Regions from separate parts of the Caldifermentibacillus hisashii genome, predicted to be linked through region 3. Evidence: predicted binding sites of a transcription regulator. Region 3 holds the regulator's gene; each other region holds the start of a gene.
What was found. The regulator LexA, encoded in region 3, represses DNA repair genes until DNA is damaged. The targets are predictions, from matches to a motif close to CGAACATATGTTCG.

Region 1 (6,947 bases), 560 kb from region 3:
TACTCTTTCCTCATAGTTTTGCGAGGAAGCATGAAAAAGCCAATCATATTTTGATAAAATCGCTTCTTTTTCTGTCTGGATCATTTTCAAATGCTCAATTTGTTGGGACATTCGTTGTTTTTCGTTCCAGCGTGTTTTCAACTGTTCAAGCAGTGTAAAACATTCCATTAAATGATGTTTCGCCATATAGTCCGGTAAAAAGTAACTTCTTCCCATTTCCAGCAATTCATCATTGATGGCCCTTGTTTCATTCTCCCAATGTTCAAAACTTGCAACTAATTCGTCAAATTGCCGTTCTAATTGTTCGAGCCGAATATTCTCAATTTCTTCCTGTTTAGCAATAAGCTGATCTTTATTCAATTTTTCACGGGCTTGTTCAATGTCTTCTGAAGTGATCTGAATTTCATCATATTTCTTTTCCAATTGCCTCTTTTTCAAAATTAATGGTTCATTCATTTTGATCGTTGCATCCGACGCTTTTCTCCATCCTGTTATGACGAGAAACAGGGAAAATAAAACTGAGGCCGATAAAATTCCCAAAGCTATTTGCCAATAATCAAACCAAAATAAGGCAAGAGTAATCATACAAATACAACCAAACACAAACAGTAAGGTCGTTTTTCCTGATTTTTTAATCGATTGTTTGTTCTGTAGCTGGGATAGTTGACTGTCAATCCACTTCAGTTCGCTTTCAATTTCATTTATTTCTTGCTCCTGCTTAAGTACATTCTCCAAATGAAGCCGTTCTTTTTTATTTAAGCGGCTGCGAGCAAGTTCATTTACAAATGATTTTTGCTGCTTTAATTTTTGCCCCAGTTCATTTTCATTTTTCTCCAGTTCCCTTTTTCTTTCATCCAGATGAATTTGTTTCTTTACCAGCTTCATGATTTGATCTTTTTTGGCAAAACTTAAGTCAAATTGCTTGATCGCTTCTAGATCACCTTGATAATGTAACTTAGTCTTTATTTGCAGCAACTCATCCTCAATTTGGTTGATTTGGACGGCTAGCTCTTTCAACTTTCCGGCTTCTTGACGGTAATTCGGTAAATCCTCGACAATGAATTGGATTGGTTCTTTATTCTCCGTAATCCGTTCATCTACTTCAATCGTTTCGAGCTCTTTTGTTATTTCCTCCAATTGTTCATTTAACGGGACGAGCCGTTTTTTTGTTGTACGTAATTCAGCTGCCAACTTTTCATAACGGGTAATTCCGTTACTTGGAAACTGAAATTCACCCAGTTCCGTGAGTTTCTCCTCAAGATTTTTTCTCTGCATAAACAACGGATATATCCGATTCCATTCTTTCTTTTCAAAAATTTCCTGTTGAATATCCGCCATTTGTTTCCGTTTAGCTTCCAGTTGGTTATCCGTGTTCGTTAAATTTTGCAACAAAGTTTCATAGTTTATAATTTTTCTCTTGGCATCCTTTAATTGATTGTCCAGCACCTTCATCTTTGCTATTTGTTTATTGATGTCCGGCCTTGATCCGTTTGGTTTAAACAGCTTGTCCATTTCTTTATCAAGGAACTGATCTGTTTCCATAATTTGTTCCGTTCCAATCGCGCTTGTCGAGAATAAAAATTTCCCAAGCTCTTCCCCTTTCACCTTTTGGACATTTTGTAACCCATGAATATCAAAGGAATAGATTGATTGATAGGTCGATTTTTCCATACCACCCAAAATCACTTGCAACAATTCTTCATCACCGATTGTGCCGTCTTCAAGTTTTACCGTTACATCACCGATTGCTTTTCCTTTCACCCGTTCAATTTGGACAATGCCCCAATCAGGGTCTTCCAAAACAATCCGACCGCCATATTTGGAACTTGTTTTCGGTTCATATCGTAATTCACTTTGTTGTTTCAATGGAAAGCCGAAAAGAATGCTATGGATGAAAGACATGATGGTAGACTTGCCTGCTTCATTTTTTCCATAAATCAAAGAAAATGGCTGTAACTTTAGATAGTATTGTTCAAACTTTCCGTACCCATAGATGACTAACTCTTTTATAATCATTATCTTCACCCCTCGCGAAAAACATTTTTCATCCGTGGCAGCACGCCTAGTTCCGGCTTTTTTACCCTTTTAATAGACGAAAGAGGAGTTTTTCAGCCTCATGTAAAATTTGTTGTTGTTCTCCCTCGGTTAAAGGGGCTAAATATTTTCTTGCTTTCGGATGATCAAAAAGAAAAGAGAGCGGTTCTTTTATATCAACATGTTGAAATTGCTTTGATAATTCTTGAAAAAAATCATCGGAAATAACTTGCCTGTTCGTGTCATTTTCCTGAATATCGAGTTGATAAATCCAAATAAAACAATCTTGCTGTTCTTCACCTTCTTGTAATAGTTGTAACATATCTTCAAGATCGATACGGTCTGTCAATACATCAAATTGGTTTTCATTAAAATTTATTTGCAAAAAAACATTGGTCCCCTTTTGCCGCCAGTAATCCTTTATTCCGATGATGGTTTGATAAAAATCATCAAAACAACGAAACGGTTCTTTTTCGGTTAATTCCCACGTTTCCCAACGGATCGGAGCTGTTTCGATAAATTTCCATCTCGTTTCAAAATGATCCATCTCGATTAAGTAACAACCTTTTGCACCCGTTTCGTTTTTATGTCTTCCTTGAATATTACCGGGATACACGATCATCGGCTCTTTATGTAAAATTTGTGATTTATGAATATGTCCAAGTGCCCAGTAATCAAAATCCTTTTCGATTAACTCCTTCACTTTAAATGGAGCATAGCTGTAATGAGCGAGATTATTTGAATCGTGGCCATGCAAAATACCGATATGATAATCCGCTCCGTCTTTTTTTTGGTAATGATCAATCATCCGTTCAAAGACATGTTTCTTTGGATAACTGAAGCCGTAGAAATGGATGCGTGTTTTATTTTTCGTTTCATATGGAATGACCTCTACCGTGGCCGGAAACTGGTAAACATTTTTAGGCCATTCAAGTTTTGTCCAATTGCCGGATAAATGATCATGGTTTCCATGGACGAGGAAAACGCCAATCCCTTCCTGTTCGAGCCTTTCCATTTCTCTTCGCAAAAACAATTGTGCCCGGATGCTGCGGTCTTCCCCATCATATAAGTCTCCGGCAATAATCACGAAATCTACCCTTTCCTTAATCGCGACCTCAACAATTTTTGAAAATGATGCAAAAGTTGAGCGTTTTGTTTTTTCGTGTATAGCGGCAGGTATATTTTTTAGCCCGACAAATGGACTATCCAAATGCAAATCCGCACAATGAATAAATTTGATTGATTTCACGATAATCTCCCCATCCTTAATCGCACGAATATATGTTCTTTTATTATGCCATATTTTTATATATAATGCACGAAGGAAACACAAATTTTTTACACATTTCCCGACGGAATGCAGGAATTTTCATTAATTTGTCGAATCAATTAAGTATTGCGGGATAAAAATTTATTATTGAAAAGATATGGGGGTAATTTAATGCCAATTTATAAACTAACGGCTTTTGAACAAGCAGGGGAAAAATTATTGGATGAATCCATTGAGGCAAAAAGTGACCAAGAGGCAAAACAGCTAGCAGAAACAATGTTAACTGAAAAAGATTTATTGAATAAAACGCACCGCCTTGTATCACCGGATGGGAAACTGCTGTTATTTCATGTATAAAAAAAGATTAAGCGCCGGATAACAAAATTCCGGCGCTTTTGCTTCAATTGTATCATTAATATGCGTATGAAAATAAACCTTTAATATGAGATAAATAGCGCAAATTACTTGCTTCTTTTAATAGAGAAGCAGGGATTCCGTGTAATTCCGTCCCATTTGCTCCGACCGAAGCCACTGCATCTTTCCGACCAAGACTGGCCAATGTTCCTGAATTAACCGGATTGAATACTTCCAATGATTTTCCTTCCAAATAAGCAAATAAGTTATAACCAACCGTTTCGCCCATTTGCCATGCATTTTGTGCTGTTGGTGCATATGGACGACCATCCGGGGCAAAAGCAACTGCACTGTCACCCACAACAAACACGTCTTGATGGGAAGTTGATTGCAAGTATTCGTTTACGGAAGCACGACCGCGGTTTACTTCTAATCCGGACTCGCCTACTAATGGATTCCCTTGAACTCCGCCGGTCCAAACAAAAGTATTGGTTTTGATTTCACTGCCATCTTTCAATGAAACGATATTGCCTTCCACTTTTGTTACCGGAAGACCAATTAAAAATTCAACACCACGTGCTTCCAGACTTTTTTGAGCCCGTTCAATTAAAGTATCAGGCAGCACCGGTAAAATTTTCTGCATTGCTTCGACAAGTTGCAATTTTATTTCACTGCGGGGAACACCATATTTTTTCGTCAATTCCGGAAGCAAGTCAGCAATTTCACCGACTAGTTCGACCCCGGTTAAACCGCCGCCACCAATTAGAATATGCGCATCTTCCGGATTTTTCGTTTCCGCATATTGACGAATTCTCTCTTCAATATGTTCACGAATTTTCTTTGCATCATCCACAGATTTGAGCACCATACTGTTTTCTTCGAGTCCCGGGATGCCGAAATATCCGGTAACACTGCCCAAAGCGACAACGAGCATGTCATAACTTAACGTGTCACCGTTCGATAATTTTACTTGTTTATTGTCCACCGAAAAAGATTCCACTTCTGCAACAATGAAATCAATCGCTGTTCCTTTAAACAATTTTTTCAAAGGTAAAGCAACTCGTTGTTCCGAAACATTTCCTGCTGCAAGTCGGTGTAATTCTGTAATAATTTGATGTGTCGGATATTTGTTCACAACTGTTACTTTGGCTTTTGTTTCATCTAAATATTTACGAACTGTCAAAGCGGTCAATACACCGCCATAGCCCCCACCTAAAATGACAATTTCCTTCGACATTTTTCTTCCTCCGTTCATATGTAAAAATCTTTTCCCTTAGATACACACAATTGAACTGATTATTTATGTTCTTTTTCTGCCGCAACTTTTAAGAAAGCATTAAGAAAACGTAACATTTTTTGAGCTTGTGGATCTTTTAACAATTTCAACAAACCAAAAATACCGATGACTTCTTGACTTTCTTCGGCACGGTCTTTTGCTTCAATTACATTAGCTGCTAAATGTTTCGCTGAATGAATCACCGGTTCTGCTACTTCTTTAATCGCCCCCACCGTATCCTCCTTCAAGACTTCATCGGTAACCAGGGATTTTACGACTTCTAAATTTTTTGTCAGGACCGTTATTAATTCCGTTAACTTTGGAAGCTGTTCCACTAACACCGTTAATGATTGTTGTACTTCCGGCTTAAGCAACTGATCCAAAAGATCGCGCTCACCTTGAGGTAAAGTTTTTTCCATGTTTCCATCTTCCATTACATTTGACATGCTATTCCCCTCCACGTCCTATTAATAAAAAATTGGGTTATTTGAAAATCCATTATGGAATGTTATTAATTTGTAACTCTTCCTAATATGCTTTCACAGAATGTTCTAAAAGTCACAAATTATCCCCTACTCCATTTTGGACCCTGATAAGAAAACAAGAAAAATTGATTTAAACTTATATGAGATTTACTGTTTCCCAATAACTATTGTAAACAATTTGTCACTAAAAATCAAAAATTATTTCGAAATCGGGAATGAATCTCATTCTATTTAATTAAAATATGAAGAAATCAGTTAAAAGAACAGTGATATTCCGATAGATAGAGGAACATAGCCGTCCCTCTTTTTTTATTGCAATATAATTTTCCTTAAACATTCAATAATTCTTTTACTTGATCTCTTAACGCACGTTTTAAAAATTTACCAACTGATGTTTTCGGGATTTCATTCATGAAAAGAATTTTATCCGGTAACCACCATTTAGCAAATTGGGGTTTCAAAAATTCATATAATTCATCCTCAGTTATTTTATCCTTATATTGGTCTTTCAACACAACGCAGGCAACGGGTCTTTCTTGCCACTTTTCATGCGGTATGGCGACGACAGCAGCTTCAAAAACAGCCTCATGGGCCATTAGTGCGTTTTCAATGTCAACAGATGAAATCCATTCCCCGCCACTTTTTATTAAATCCTTCGTTCGGTCAACAATTTTAACAAACCCGCCTTTATCAACGGTAACTACATCTCCCGTATGGAGCCAGCCGTCTTTAAAAGTCTCTTTTGAACGATCATCATTATAGTAACTGGAAGCAATCCACGGACCACGAAGACATAGTTCCCCCATTTCGATACCGTCCCATTGCACTTCTCCGTTTTGACCAATTACTTTCATTTCCAGGCCGGGTACTAAAATCCCTTGCTTCGCCTTTAATTCATAAATATCTTCTTCCGGTAACTCGTCATGTTCGCTCTTTAATCTGGAAATTAAGGCAAGCGGAGTTGTTTCGGTCATTCCATAGGCATGCATAAATGGAATATTATATTTCTTTTCAAACATTTTAATAATTCCTTTTGGTGCCGCTGAACCTCCGCATAAAAGATAACGGATATGTGACAAATCATAGTTTTCGTTTTCTAATTCTTTTAAAACACCGATCCAAATGGTCGGAACTCCGGCAGAAATGGTTACTTTCTCTGATACCATTAATTCTAATAAAATTTTCGGTGTAAAATTTGGACCCGGTAAAACAAGATTTGAGCCAAACCACACACACGCAAAAGGAAGACCCCATGCATTTACATGAAACATTGGAACAATTGGCATGGCCGTATCCTTTTCACTCACTGATCCCCCGTCTGCCAGACCAAGAGCAAAACTATGCAACACGATTCCACGATGTGAATAAAGCACACCTTTTGGTAAACCGGTTGTGGCAGAAGTATAGCACATTCCGGCAGGGTCATTTTCATCAATATCTTTTACAAAAGTAAATAATGCATCTCCTTCACTCAGTAAATCTTCATAGTGATACACAGGACTTAAACTTGTTTCCGGTAATTCCGGCC
Region 2 (6,947 bases), 480 kb from region 3:
TTGTTTATGGCGAAAAACGGCGGTCATGCCCAGTCGCTCAATGAAAACCGGGAAGACTATGAAAAAGCAATCGACCAGTTTTTAGAGAAATATGTAAATTTGTAGTCTATAAAGAAAAGCACCTAACTTTTAAATAAGTTACGTGCTTTTACCAATTATTTTTTTTTATGCCTCTTTTGCCGCTTTTAATGTTATCTTATTCGGTCCTTGTGGATCAGATTCTTTCTCTCCAGGTCCACTATTTTGCCATCCGCAATGGTCACAGATATCGAAAATTTCAACCTTTTGACCACATACCGGGCAGTCAATTATCTTAATCATCCTATTTCACCTTATTTCTTAACATAGAACAAAAACGACCACAAAAGCAGTCGTATCAATTGTTTCTTTCATATTAAAAGATTTCAGGATACAAAAACGGAGAAGGTGGGATTCGAACCCACGCGACGGTCACCCGCCCTAACGCATTTCGAGTGCGTCCCCTTATAACCACTTGGGTACTTCTCCAAATAATTAACAACATATGATATTATATAGGAAAATCACTTGCTTGTCACTATTTTTCAAAAAAAAATTTTGCCAGCCGTTGTCAAAAAATAAAACAATTCATCGCAATAAAAGGGAAACAATGTTAAACTATAGTTAGATATGCTTCTTATCATATTTCTTTCTATTTACGGGAGGACTTTAGATGAAATTACTAAAATTAATACTTCTATTTTTCCTAGCCATTTTCCTTATTAAAATTATGTTTAAACTTGTTTTTGGCATGATTTCTTTTCTATTTACAGCAGTGATATTCATCGTTTTCTTATATATTGGCTGGCGGATTTTAAAAAGCTAAACGATATCTATTCAATGGTTGCCTAGCATTAAGGAGAATCGAGCACTTCCTTTGGCTCTTATCTCCTTTTTTTTGATTAACAAGTCATTCCATATATTCGATGGCAGTAATCGCCGCCAGTGGGATGGAATGGATATCTCCTTCTTCATTTACCACTTGTATATCGTTTTGGAGGGTGTCAAACGAGCGGATATTTCCGTTGATTGTCTTGTAATGATGTCCGACATAATATTGAATGGTCACCTTTCTATTCATTGCTTTGGCCACTTGTACCTTTTCATTAAATTCTTCCAATTGTTGTTCATCCAATTCCTTTGGTGATTCCCACAAATCCTCTTCTGCCCAATCACGCAACATTTTGACATGCTCCGGCAGCATCATTGCCGTCCATTTGATTCGTCCGCGATCGCGAATCATCTTCATCATCCCTTTCCCGCTTAATGATACAGTAAATACTATAAAGCAGGTCTATCCGATCTTTATAATCAGGTGTCTCGTCGGTACATTTTCCAAAAATGATTACGCTTTATGCCCGCCGACAAGTTTCGCCCTTCTCCGTGCTGTTCCCCCTTCCGTATAGGAAACTGCTCTAAGCAGGGAGGCAGAACCAAACCGTTGACGAATTCTGTCCACGGTATAACCTAATTTCTTTTTCTTCCATAAATTTGGATCAAATAAATCGAGCTGAATGCTTTCATCCGGGACAATATTGGACAAAGCAATGGAAATTTGCCGTACCGTTCGCCCGTCATAATGCTTGTTAAAAAGCTCCAAACAAACCCGGTACAGATCCATTGTAATATTCGTCGGTGTTTCAACCGTTTTCGACCGATAAAATCCGCCGCCTAATTCTTCATGACTGTAACCAATACCAAGGCTGATTGTCCGTCCCGCATATTTTCCTGTCCGCGCCCGCCTTGCTACTTCTTCGCACATTTCTAAGATGACATGCTTGATTTCGGTTATGTTTTTATAATCGCGCAACAAAATTTGACTTTTGCCGAAACTGACTTGACCGTCCATGATCGGCGCCCCGATTTCTGATAGATCGACTCCCCAGGCGTGGTAATAAAGCTGATTCCCCATAATGCCAAATTTCTTTTCTAATTTTTCCAAGTCATAATGAGCCAATTGCCCGACTGAAAAAATCCCCATATTATTTAATGTTTTTTCGAGACGGCTGCCAATTCCCCACATTTTTTTCAAGGGTGAGACAGGCCATAACTTTTTTGGTATATCTTCATATGTCCAGTGGGCAATCCCGGATGTTTTCGCATCCAAATCCAGGGCCAGTTTTGCCATGAGCATATTGGGGCCGATTCCAATCGCACAAGTCAGCTGGAATTCTCGCATCAAATCGTCTTTTATCTTTTCGGCAATCTGTCTGACTCCACCCCATAAATGTGCCGTTCCATCAACCTTAATAAAACTCTCATCGACACTGTAAACATGAATAGCTTCTTTTGGCACATAACGATTGAACAGTCGAGTGATTTCCGTTGATACCCGCAAATAAGTCGCCATTTGCGGCTCAACAATTTCTATCCGTGGATCATTTGGCACTTCAAACAAGCGGGATCCTGTTTGAATCCCAAACTCTTTTTTCATCTGCGGGGAGGCAGCCAACACAACACTTCCTTCCCGTTGTTTATCACCGACAACGACCAAATAGCATTCGAGCGGATCAAGCCCATACATCACTGCTGAACAACTGGCATAAAAACTCTTAATATCAACACACAAAATATGTTGATCCGGCAAACGGCTATAATCCACCATTTTACCATCTCCTTCAAAACCCGGGGCACAATTACAAACGTATGTTTGAAATAAGTATATGCATCATTTTATAAGAATATAAGTTCGTTTTCAATAACAATTTTTTCCAATATCCTCATTGGCAAACTAATATTAAGACAAGCGTTTGCAGGGTATTGTATGGACGAGCAGGTTCGTGAAAAGATAGAAAAAAGAGTGTACATAACAAGAGAAATCTACCCTGACTTTTGCCAAACAAATGGCCAAGAAAAGTAAAAAAAAGCCGGACCCATTCATGGACCCAGCCTTAGTTTGTACTTCTATTAAATTAGGGCGGATAGTAATCCGGATGCAGCATTTTTTTCCTGATCTGCCCCGGGCTACTGTCGGCTCGTCTTTGCCCCCCACGTCACGTTTTACTGAAACAATGGAACTCTTTCTTCCCAGGCATTAAGCAATGCGCGGACTTCCTCGGTAGATTTTGTGTTCATCAATTGATTTCTCAATTCACCGGCACCATTAAACCCTTTGACATAAATCTTAAAAAAGCGATGAAGAGGTTTGAAAGAACGCGGTTCTAATTCCGAGTATTTATCAAAGAGATCCAAATGCAACCTTAACAGATCCAACAATTCCTTACTGCTATGTTCTTTCGGCTCTTTTTCAAAAGCAAATGGGTTTTTAAAAACACCGCGGCCAATCATAACTCCGTCAACACCATATTGACCGGCAAGCTTCAAACCGGTTTGCCGGTCGGGAATATCCCCGTTGATTGTCAAAAGTGTGTCTGGTGCCACCTCATCACGAAGTTTCTTAATCTCCGGAATCAGTTCCCAATGGGCATCTACTTTGCTCATTTCCTTTCTTGTACGCAGATGAATAGAAAGATTCACAATGTCTTGTTTCAATACATGTGTCAGCCAGTCCCGCCACTCGTCCACATCAGTGTAGCCAAGCCTTGTCTTTACACTTACAGGTAATCCTCCTGCTTTTGCGGCTTGGATGATATCACTAGCGACTTCCGGACGACGAATCAGACCGCTTCCTTTCCCTTTGGATGCCACATTCGGTACCGGACAGCCCATATTAATATCCACACCACTAAACCCAAGCTTTGCCACACCGATACTCGTTTGCCGAAAATATTCCGGCTTATCCCCCCATATATGGGCCACAATCGGCTGTTCATCTTCTGTAAATGTCAAGCGCCCGCGCACACTCATGTTTCCCTCAGGGTGACAAAAACTTTCCGTGTTGGTAAACTCTGTAAAAAACACATCCGGTCTGGCGGCATTACTTATGACATGACGAAAAACAACATCCGTCACATCTTCCATTGGTGCAAGTATAAAAAATGGCCGTGGTAGTTCACGCCAAAAGTTATTTTTCATTTTTCATTTCACATCCTATCATATGAAATAACAGGTCAAACATTTATTTCAAATAAAAAACAAAAATATGCCTTTTACACTTATATCATGCTTCTGCCCTTTTTATCAAACGATAGTATATTTTGAACATTCCCATTTAAAATTGAGTTTATCTTGAATGCGAGTATACGGCTTTCTGCTTCGATTTTTGCATCACCGAGAGTATTCTATAGATAAGACAAACTTGAAAAGTATGACTAACAGGTTAATCTTCTCAATATGGCATTAAACCATTATAAATTCTTTTAATGAGAAATATCGGATACTTACAGAGCACGATGAAGAATGAAAAAAGACATTCGATTTGGAATGTCTTTTTTAACAAATAATGTTCTCTTTTTTGGAAATATCTTTTACCACATCTTCCAATGTCACGTTCTCTAAAACTTTCTCCATTGCGATCTGGGATGCTTCAAATATCGGTTCAATTGTATCTTGAATATTTCTTCCCACAGGACATTTCGGATTAGGATTCTGATGGATGCTAAATAACGCCCTGTCCTGGACAACATTCACCGCCTTATAGACATCAAGCAGTGTAATGTCGGACAGGTCTTTTGCCAGTTTTGCCCCCGCTTTTCCCGGATGCACTTCTACTAAACCGGATTTTTTCAACATTCCCATGATTTTCCGGATGACAACAGGATTTGTATTGACACTCTCGGCTAAAAATTCGGAAGAACTCACGCCATCTTTATTCATTTCAATTAAAACCAATATATGAATCCCGACAGCAAAACGGCTGCTGATTGACATTTTAGTCACTCTCCTCATGTAATTCATATGATTACAAGTATAGTATAACTTAAATCAAAAATAAATAGCATTGACATTTTCATCACTTGTAATTATAATGATTACATGTAACAAAACAAATTACATATCTTAGGAGGAATGCCATATGAAAATTGGAATCATTGGTGCCAGCGGAAAAGCAGGCAGCCTTATTCTTCAGGAGGCTGTTGAAAGAGGCCATGAAGTGACAGCAATTGTCCGGGATGCCTCGAAAATTCAAAACAAACAGGTTCATGTGGTTGAAAAAAATATTTTCGATATCAAATCCGAAGATCTTCAAAAATATGATGTTGTCGTTAATGCATTTGGTGCTGCTCCCGGTCAGGAACATCAACATGTGGAAGCCGGCCGGGTTTTAATCGAAGCTTTAAAGGCAGCTCCCAACACACGCCTTATCGTTGTTGGCGGTGCCGGCAGCCTATTTACGGATGAATCAAAAACCGTTCGTGTCATGGATACACCTGATTTTCCCGCTGCATTCCTGCCAACTGCGAAAAACCAGGGGCAGAATTTAGAAGATCTGCAGCATTCCACCGGTATCCAATGGACATTTGTAAGTCCAGCCGGGTTCTTTGATCCGGCAGGTAAACGAACCGGCTCCTACAAAAAAGGCGGAGATGTACTTACTTTGAATTCAAAAGGGGAGAGTTACATCAGCTATGCAGATTTCGCGATTGCGATCCTAGATGAAATTGAAAATCCACAGCACAAAAACGAACGTTTTTCTGTTGTCGGCGAAGCGGAATAACAGCAGCAGTCAGAAGAAAACCAACCTTTCAAAGCGAAAGGCTGGTTTTTTCCAACTTTTTTCGTGTAATTTGTTTATGTTGCTTATGAAAATTTTAGTTTTCCTGAGCGGATGTCATCGACCATTGTTGAATACGGTGCCTCTAAAATGACTTTTTCGTTATTCATCCCTTCATTCTGGATATAAGTTATATCCGCGAATTCAGGAACCACATATTTCGGGTAAGTTTCCTATTTTTCGCGGGATTCTTCCATTGGTAATGATAAACAGGCAGTAGCGGGAGCTTATAAGTCGAATTTAAAGCACTCACGGACAGCCTCTTTTACCAACAAAAAATTTGAGTTCAGTTAGCTTGGTGAACACTTAATCCCTTTGCACCATCCGTTAGGACAATATACCTGTCGCCAATTCCTCCATCAGACGATTCATCTCTTCATCCGTGCCAATCGTCACACGCAAAAACTGATCAATTCGCGATTTATTGAAGTAACGTACATAAATCCCTTTCTCTTTCAACGTTTCAAAGATTTGTTTCGCATCTACCCGTCCATGTTTCATAAAAAGGAAGTTCGCCTGTGAATCCAATACCGTGAAATTCAATTGCCTCAGCTCGCCGATTACACGATGACGAGTTTCTATAATTTTTGACCGCGTTTCTTCAAAATATGCTGTATCTTCAATGGCCGCTTTCGCCCCGACCAATGCCAGGCGATCCAATGTATAAGAATTAAATGAATTTTTAATCCGGTTCAGTCCCTCAATTAATTGCTCGTTACCGAATGCAAAGCCGACACGGAGGCCCGCAAGTGATCGGGATTTCGATAATGTTTGGATAACAAGCAAATTTTCATAACGTCGGGTTAAAGGCACAGCAGACTCTCCGCCAAAATCAATATACGCTTCATCAACCATAACCACTTTGTCAGGATTGTTTTGCAAGATTTTTTCTATTTGTTCCAACCCTAAACCAATACTTGTCGGCGCATTCGGATTGGGAAAAATGACGCCGCCTTCCGCATGAAAAAATTGCTCAACCGGAATCGTGAAATCTTCATTCAATGGTACTTCTTTATAGTCAAGACGATACAAATTTGCATAGACCGGATAAAAACTGTATGTGATATCCGGAAACAAAATTTGCTCGCCCTGATTGAAGAAAGCCAAAAAGGAAAAGGCAAGCACTTCATCGGAGCCGTTACCGATAAACACCTGACTTTTTGCCACGTCGTATGCCTTTGCAATTGCCTCACATAACTCATCAGCAGTCGGATCGGGATACAAGCGCAGATTTCCATCGACCGCTCCTTTTAACGCTGCCAGAACTTTCGGCGACGGGGGATACGGATTTTCGTTTGTATTTAATTTAATCATA
Region 3 (6,947 bases):
CCGGTTCGTTAATAAAAAATCCAGGAGGCGGCATTGTAAAAACGGGAGGCTATATTGTCGGGAAAAGAGAGTGGGTAAATAAATGTGCTTATCGATTAACGGCTCCCGGACTGGGTGGTGAAGCTGGTGCCTCCCTATATAGCTTACTTGAAATGTATCAAGGTTTTTTCCTAGCACCCCATATTGTTGGTCAAGCATTAAAAGGTGCCGTATTTACTGCAGCGATGTTGGAACGTATTGGATTGAATACAAATCCATCTTGGGATGCAAAAAGGACCGACCTCATTCAATCTGTTCAATTTAATGATAAGGATAGAATGATCGCTTTCTGTCAAGCAATTCAGTATGCTTCTCCTGTTAATTCAAAATTTACACCTTATCCAAGTTATATGCCGGGGTATGAAGATGATGTGATTATGGCCGCAGGTACCTTTATTCAAGGTGCAAGTATTGAATTATCTGCAGACGGCCCAATACGCCCTCCGTATATTGCTTATGTTCAGGGGGGATTAACTTATGAACATGTCAAAATTGCTATTTGTCTTGCCGTCAACAGGTTAATTGAAAAACAGTTAATCACCATTGAATAAACATGAAAAAACACCCCAGCCATCTTTTGATTAGAACCCAAAAAGTTCTTTCGAAATGGTCGATATGTACAAACAATGGTCGGTTTAAGTTTTTAAAAAATTAGCTCTTTGTCGGTGAACCATTTTTTTATTTCTACATCCATCATTTAAGTCGTAAATAATATGTTAGATATGCTCACATGTTGTTGACATTATATTTAACATTGGATATAATGATAATAAATAATTTGTAAAGGGGGCGGAAAGGTGAGCGGAAAAGAAATTCGCAGATCCCTACCTTTATTTCCTATAGGAACTGTGATGGAACTGACGGAACTTACAGCGAGACAAATTCGGTACTACGAAGAACATCAATTGGTGGTTCCGGCACGGACAAAAGGGAACCAGCGAATGTTTTCTTTGAATGATATCGATAAGCTCTTGGAAATTAAAGACCTTTTAGATCAAGGCGTTAATATCGCAGGGATTAAACAAATCTTTGCGATGAAGGAACTGGAAAAGTTAGAAAAGCAAAACCGAAAAAAGGAAAGAGACCAAGAAATTTCGGAAAAAGAACTAAGAAAGATCTTAAGGAATGAGTTACTTACCAACAGTCGAATCAATCGTTCTGATTTACGGCAAGGGGACATGTATCGTTTCTTTCACTAGGAGCATACAAAAAAAGAACCACATTCGTATTAATGAGGTTATCACAATCAATAGAGTTAAAGATTATTAAAGAAAATGATGGAGGAAAAAGACAATGGGAAAAAAATATAATCGCGATGATATTATTCGGATGGCAAAAGAAGAAAACGTGGCTTTCATACGTTTGCAATTCACAGACATTTTAGGAACGGTTAAAAACGTAGAAATTCCATTGAGCCAACTTGAAAAAGCACTGGATAATAAAATCATGTTCGACGGTTCATCGATTGAAGGATTTGTCCGTATTGAAGAAAGTGATATGTACTTATATCCGGACTTAGATACTTGGGTGGTCTTTCCGTGGACGGCCGGTCGTGGTAAAGTGGCTCGGATGATTTGTGATATTTACAATCCGGATGGTACACCATTTATGGGAGATCCGCGTAACAATTTAAAACGAATTGTTGAAGAAATGAAAGAACTCGGTTTTACACAATTTAATTTAGGTCCTGAGCCTGAATTTTTCTTGTTTAAATTGGATGCTAACGGAGAACCGACAATGGAATTAAACGATCATGGCGGTTATTTTGATTTGGCACCGACTGATTTAGGTGAAAACTGTCGAAAAGACATTGTCGTTGAACTGGAAGATATGGGTTTTGAAATTGAAGCATCCCATCACGAAGTAGCACCCGGTCAACACGAAATTGATTTCAAATACGAAGATGTTGTTACTGCCTGTGATGAAATCCAAACTTTTAAACTGGTTGTAAAAACAATTGCACGTAAACATGGTCTTCACGCAACATTTATGCCAAAACCGCTTTTTGGAATTAACGGTTCCGGAATGCACTGTAATATTTCTTTGTTTAAAGAGGGTGCCAATGCATTTTATGATCCAACAGGTGAATTGGAATTAAGTGAAACAGCCTATCAATTTATGGCTGGAGTTTTGAAACATGCGCCAAACTTTACGGCTGTTACAAATCCAACAGTTAACTCATACAAACGGTTAGTACCGGGATATGAAGCACCGGTTTATGTTGCATGGTCGGCACGAAACCGTAGTCCATTGGTTCGGGTTCCTGCTTCAAGAGGGATGAGTACCCGTATTGAATTGCGTAGCGTAGACCCGTCTGCTAATCCGTATTTAGCTATGGCGGTTATATTGAAAGCTGGATTAGATGGTATCAAGAACAAACTAACACCTCCAAGTCCGGTAGATCGAAATATTTACGTCATGACAAAAGAAGAACGTGAGGCAGAAGGAATTAATGATCTTCCCGGAACATTGCAATCAGCTTTAGAGAAATTGCAAGAAGATGATATCATTATGTCAGCTTTAGGAGAACATATTTTAACAAACTTTATCGAAGCGAAAGAAATTGAATGGGATATGTTCCGTACGCAAGTGACACCTTGGGAGAGAGAACAATATTTGAAATTATATTAATTTTTAAGGGTGCTTCCTTTTTGGGAGGCACCCTTTCATATAGTATAAGAAAGTATAAAAATACAAGCAATTAACTTGGGATTAGTTTTATTGTCTAGCTACGAGCGCCAGCGACTGAGAAACTAACTCCCCTTTAATGTGCTCCTGCGCCATAGCCTATTCGAGGAAGCGGATGTTCAGCTCGTCGCAAAGCTTCATGAAGTATATCAAGGAAGATTACTCATGAAGTTCACTCTAGGAGTAGCTTCACTACGATAAGTCAACATCGGCTCGTCCCTCACCGTGTTTCCTTTTCCTTAGAAAAAGCTACTCGCTTTTTCTTCGTGCGATGCTTATTCAAGGAAGATTATTCAAAGTCCTCGAAAAAGCTAATCGCTTTTTCTTCGTGCGATGCCTATTCGAGGAAGCAAATCTGTTCTCATTGCGGGGCGCTCCAGTTTGTACGTCGCTAAGCGGGCGCTCTGCGCTTTTCTTATGATTATAAAAGTTTAATATATTTGTCGATAGACGCCGATTACTTTTCCAAGTATCGAAACATTCGGAACAATAATTGGGTTCATTGTTGCGTTTTCCGGTTGTAGTCGGATATAGTTTTTCTCTTTATAAAAACGTTTTACAGTTGCTTCATTGTCCTCAGTTAAAGCGACAACGATATCACCGTTTTCTGCGGTACTTTGTTGTCGGACAATTACATAGTCTCCATCTAAAATACCTGCCTCAATCATACTTTCTCCCATAATTTCCAACATGAAAACAGGATCTCCACTGGGAGCAATTTTTTCCGGCAGAGGAAAATAGTCTTCAATATTTTCAATAGCGGTAATAGGCATTCCGGCGGTTACTTTACCGACAATTGGCACTTTCCGCACAGGAACATCAGGTTCATTCAACCCTTTATTGTCGAGAATTTCTATCGCTCTCGGTTTAGTAGGGTCGCGGCGGATTAGTCCTTTGCTCTCAAGTCTGGCTAAATGACCGTGTACCGTTGAACTGGAGGATAGACCAACCGCTTCACCAATTTCACGAACCGATGGTGGATACCCTTTTTCTCTTACTTCTTTTTTAATAAAATCTAAAATTTCCTGTTGACGTTTGGATAATTTAGTCATATTCAACACCCCTTAGCATATTTTTCTATAGTATATCATAACTGACATTATTTTGACAAACATAAGTTCGAAATTTTTCTTGACTCAAATATACGTTCGTTTTATAATAAGGTTACGAACTAATATTCGTTAACGGGGTGATCGAATGTTATTGCAAAAATTGTGGAAAAATTATTCTTATGTGATTCTATTATTACTCATTTCATTTATTTGTGGACTCATTTATGTACATATATTATCATCCTCAAGCGATGAAACGGAAAAAATAGAGGATCATAAAGATTTAGAACAATATACGGTTGAAATGACAAGTATGAATGAATAATATATACTATAATACAAACAATGTTTTAGAAGGTGTTGTTTTGAAAGCGATCATCTATTGTCGGGTAAGTACGGAAAAAGAGTCACAAGAAACATCATTGGCCAGACAGGAAGAAGAACTTAAAGCTCTTTCAGAAAGGTATCAATTTCAAGTCGTTGATACAATTTGTGAGCAAGCAAGCGGGTATGATCTTGACAGACCTGGTATCCTTGAAATATTGGAGAAAATTAAAGAACACCAAATCCAAGCACTTTTAATTCAAGATGAAACGAGACTTGCCAGAGGGAATGCAAAAATCGCCCTTCTTCACGTATTGTTTAAACTGGGAGTAAAAATTTATACAATCTCTCATCAAGGTGAATTACAAATTTCCGAAGCGGATTCAATGGTATTAAAAATTATAAGTCTTGTGGAAGAATACCAAAGAAAGTTACATAACAGTAAAATCAAGCGCGGGATGGAACGTGCTGTTCGGGCCGGATACAGACCGGAGCAGAATTTATCAAATCGTGGTGAAAATGCCGGCCGTGATAGAAAAGAAGTTCCATTGGAAGAAATTATTCGATTACGAAACATGGGACTGACTTTTTCAGATATAGCCGCAACGTTAAGGGGATTCGGATATTCAGTATCCAAGGCAACCGTACATAGACGTTTTCAAGAATATTGTCAAGAAATGCAAGTCAATAACAAAGATAACCATGTTAATTATAAATAAAGGAGTTTTCATATGCTTTCAAAAGAAAAACTGGCCAGAATTAATGAATTGGCAGCAAAGAAGAAAAGGGAAGGGTTGACAGTGGAAGAAGCAAAAGAACAGTCAAAATTGAGAAGTGAATATTTGCAATCCTTCCGAAATTCATTTAAAAAAACAATTGAAAATGTAACAGTCATTGATCCGAATGGAAATGATGTTACACCTGAAAAATTGAAGCAACTTAAGAAACGAAAAAGATACCATTAATCATTTAAAAATGAGTGTTTGACCAAAGACTACAAGAATTCGACAAATATAGAAGAAATTTTTCTCAATAAAGCGACATTTTTTTTGTCTCCCGCCTATTAAAATATATATAAAAGATTTGTCCAATTATACGAAAAAGGGGCGGGAGATTATGAGAAAATACGATATGTATATCATTAAGGAATTATTTGCAAATTTTTACTATGGTAGAGAGTATTTCTTTTATCATTTATTTAAGGAATATGAAACAGCAAATAATAAAACGAAAAAGATCCTTTCAAAACAAATTGACTATATTTCTTCGTCGATACCGGCAATCCAAATTTATAAACAACTAATCGAACAATTACAAGGAAGAAAAGATTTCATTATGAATAATGGGATGTTTCTCGTAGAAAACAGTCGAGGTTCAGTTAATTTTAAAATATATCCAAAAAAATGTGTTATGCAATCGACCGGGACAATGGATATCGATATGATATTTATGGAAGCGTTAAGAAAGACTGAATTCAATTTTCTAGTTGTTGATTTGGATAATGGACGTTTTGGTTGGATTAAACCGATGAAGGATCATCATTATTTGGAAACTCTATCCTCTCGGTGAATAGTTTCTAGTGATTTTGTTAATTAAGTATTGAAATTTTCACCAAAACATGGGAAAATTTAAAGGTTCTGTATTGTAAAATGAAAGTACGTTTAGTAAACTGAATAGTAGACAACAAGAAGGAGGATTTGCAATGGTTTGGTGGGGATATTTACTAATTTTTGTTGCCCTCTTAGCAGGAATTGCCATCGGATTTTTCCTTGCACGCCGTTATATGATGGACTATTTGAAGAAAAATCCACCAATCAATGAACAAATGATTCGCGTGATGATGATGCAAATGGGAATGAAGCCGAGTCAGAAAAAAATTAATCAAATGATGAATGCCATTAATAAACAACAACCGAAGTAATTTTTTACTGCTCTTTTAAAAAGAGTTTTCAAATATATGGATTCTATAATAATCGAAGTCAAACATTGATTTTGTCCATATACGAATATGATCGTTTTTATCGGAACAGATCCGATATGAACGATCTTTTTTGTACATAGAGATGTATAAATTTTGTAAGGATCTTATATCATCAAAATATGGAGGGGAGCTATGAAAGTCTTTTTCGAATTAGCATGGTTTTTTAAAAAAGAAAAGAAGTCGTATATGATTGGCATCATATTGTTATTATTTGTTGCGTTGTTGCAACTAATTCCGCCCAAAATTATCGGTTTTGTGGCTGATGATATTGGCAGCAACCGTTTGACATGGGGGAAAATGGGTATATGGGTTTTTGCCCTTATTATAACATCATTACTTATGTACATATTACGCTATTATTGGAGGATTTATATTTTTGGTAGTTCTGTGAAATTAGCACGGATTTTAAGAAGTCAACTTTATGAACACTATACAAAGATGCCCTCCTCTTTTTATCAACGGAAACGTATTGGTGACTTAATGGCACATGCCACCAATGATATACAGGCAATCCAGCAAACAGCCGGCAGCGGAGTTCTAACTGCTGTTGACTCTTTAGCAACAGGCGGATTTGTCATTATTACCATGGCGGCAACAATCAGTTGGCAATTGACATTAATCAGCTTACTTCCACTACCGCTAATTGCTTTATTAACTAATTGGTATGGGACCAAACTTCATGCACGGTTTGAAAAAGCTCAAGAAGCCTTTTCTTTATTAAATGGCAAAACCCAAGAAAGTATTTCCGGTATGAAGGTCATCAAAACATTCGGCCAAGAAAAGGAAGATATTGAAGCATTTAAGAAACAATCCACCGATGTTGTAGAAAAAAACATCGCTGTTGCAAAAATTGATGCCTTATA

Region 1: the regulator LexA is predicted to act here: its motif matches at 3,309-3,322, upstream of NSQ14_RS05855 (DNA repair exonuclease).
Region 2: the regulator LexA is predicted to act here: its motif matches at 2,658-2,671, upstream of NSQ14_RS10905 (DNA polymerase thumb domain-containing protein).

Annotation. Positions count from the first base shown of each region.
Region 1 covers NZ_CP155467.1:1,248,934-1,255,880, reverse strand. Annotated here, with positions in the region: gene NSQ14_RS05860 (ATP-binding protein) at 1-2,016, opposite strand, end outside; gene NSQ14_RS05855 (DNA repair exonuclease) at 2,078-3,283, opposite strand; gene NSQ14_RS05850 (YhzD family protein) at 3,476-3,661, shown strand; gene NSQ14_RS05845 (NAD(P)/FAD-dependent oxidoreductase) at 3,717-4,895, opposite strand; gene NSQ14_RS05840 (DUF1641 domain-containing protein) at 4,955-5,380, opposite strand; gene NSQ14_RS05835 (long-chain fatty acid--CoA ligase) at 5,749-6,947, opposite strand, start outside.
Region 2 covers NZ_CP155467.1:2,284,340-2,291,286, forward strand. Annotated here, with positions in the region: gene NSQ14_RS10880 (alpha/beta hydrolase) at 1-105, shown strand, start outside; gene NSQ14_RS10885 (CPCC family cysteine-rich protein) at 166-321, opposite strand; tRNA gene NSQ14_RS10890 (tRNA-Ser) at 419-507, opposite strand; gene NSQ14_RS10895 (hypothetical protein) at 692-844, shown strand; gene NSQ14_RS10900 (YolD-like family protein) at 929-1,270, opposite strand; gene NSQ14_RS10905 (DNA polymerase thumb domain-containing protein) at 1,364-2,623, opposite strand; gene NSQ14_RS10910 (tRNA dihydrouridine synthase) at 3,019-3,993, opposite strand; gene NSQ14_RS10915 (Rrf2 family transcriptional regulator) at 4,351-4,788, opposite strand; gene NSQ14_RS10920 (NAD(P)-dependent oxidoreductase) at 4,934-5,575, shown strand; partial or broken gene NSQ14_RS10925 (phenolic acid decarboxylase) at 5,659-5,829, opposite strand; gene hisC (histidinol-phosphate transaminase) at 5,960-6,947, opposite strand, start outside.
Region 3 covers NZ_CP155467.1:1,809,016-1,815,962, forward strand. Annotated here, with positions in the region: gene NSQ14_RS08550 (aminotransferase class I/II-fold pyridoxal phosphate-dependent enzyme) at 1-590, shown strand, start outside; gene NSQ14_RS08555 (MerR family transcriptional regulator) at 837-1,238, shown strand; gene glnA (type I glutamate--ammonia ligase) at 1,333-2,670, shown strand; gene lexA (transcriptional repressor LexA) at 3,159-3,779, opposite strand; gene NSQ14_RS08570 (hypothetical protein) at 3,925-4,104, shown strand; gene NSQ14_RS08575 (YneB family resolvase-like protein) at 4,145-4,822, shown strand; gene NSQ14_RS08580 (DUF896 domain-containing protein) at 4,835-5,068, shown strand; gene sirA (sporulation inhibitor of replication protein SirA) at 5,220-5,672, shown strand; gene NSQ14_RS08590 (YneF family protein) at 5,806-6,024, shown strand; gene NSQ14_RS08595 (ABC transporter transmembrane domain-containing protein) at 6,217-6,947, shown strand, end outside.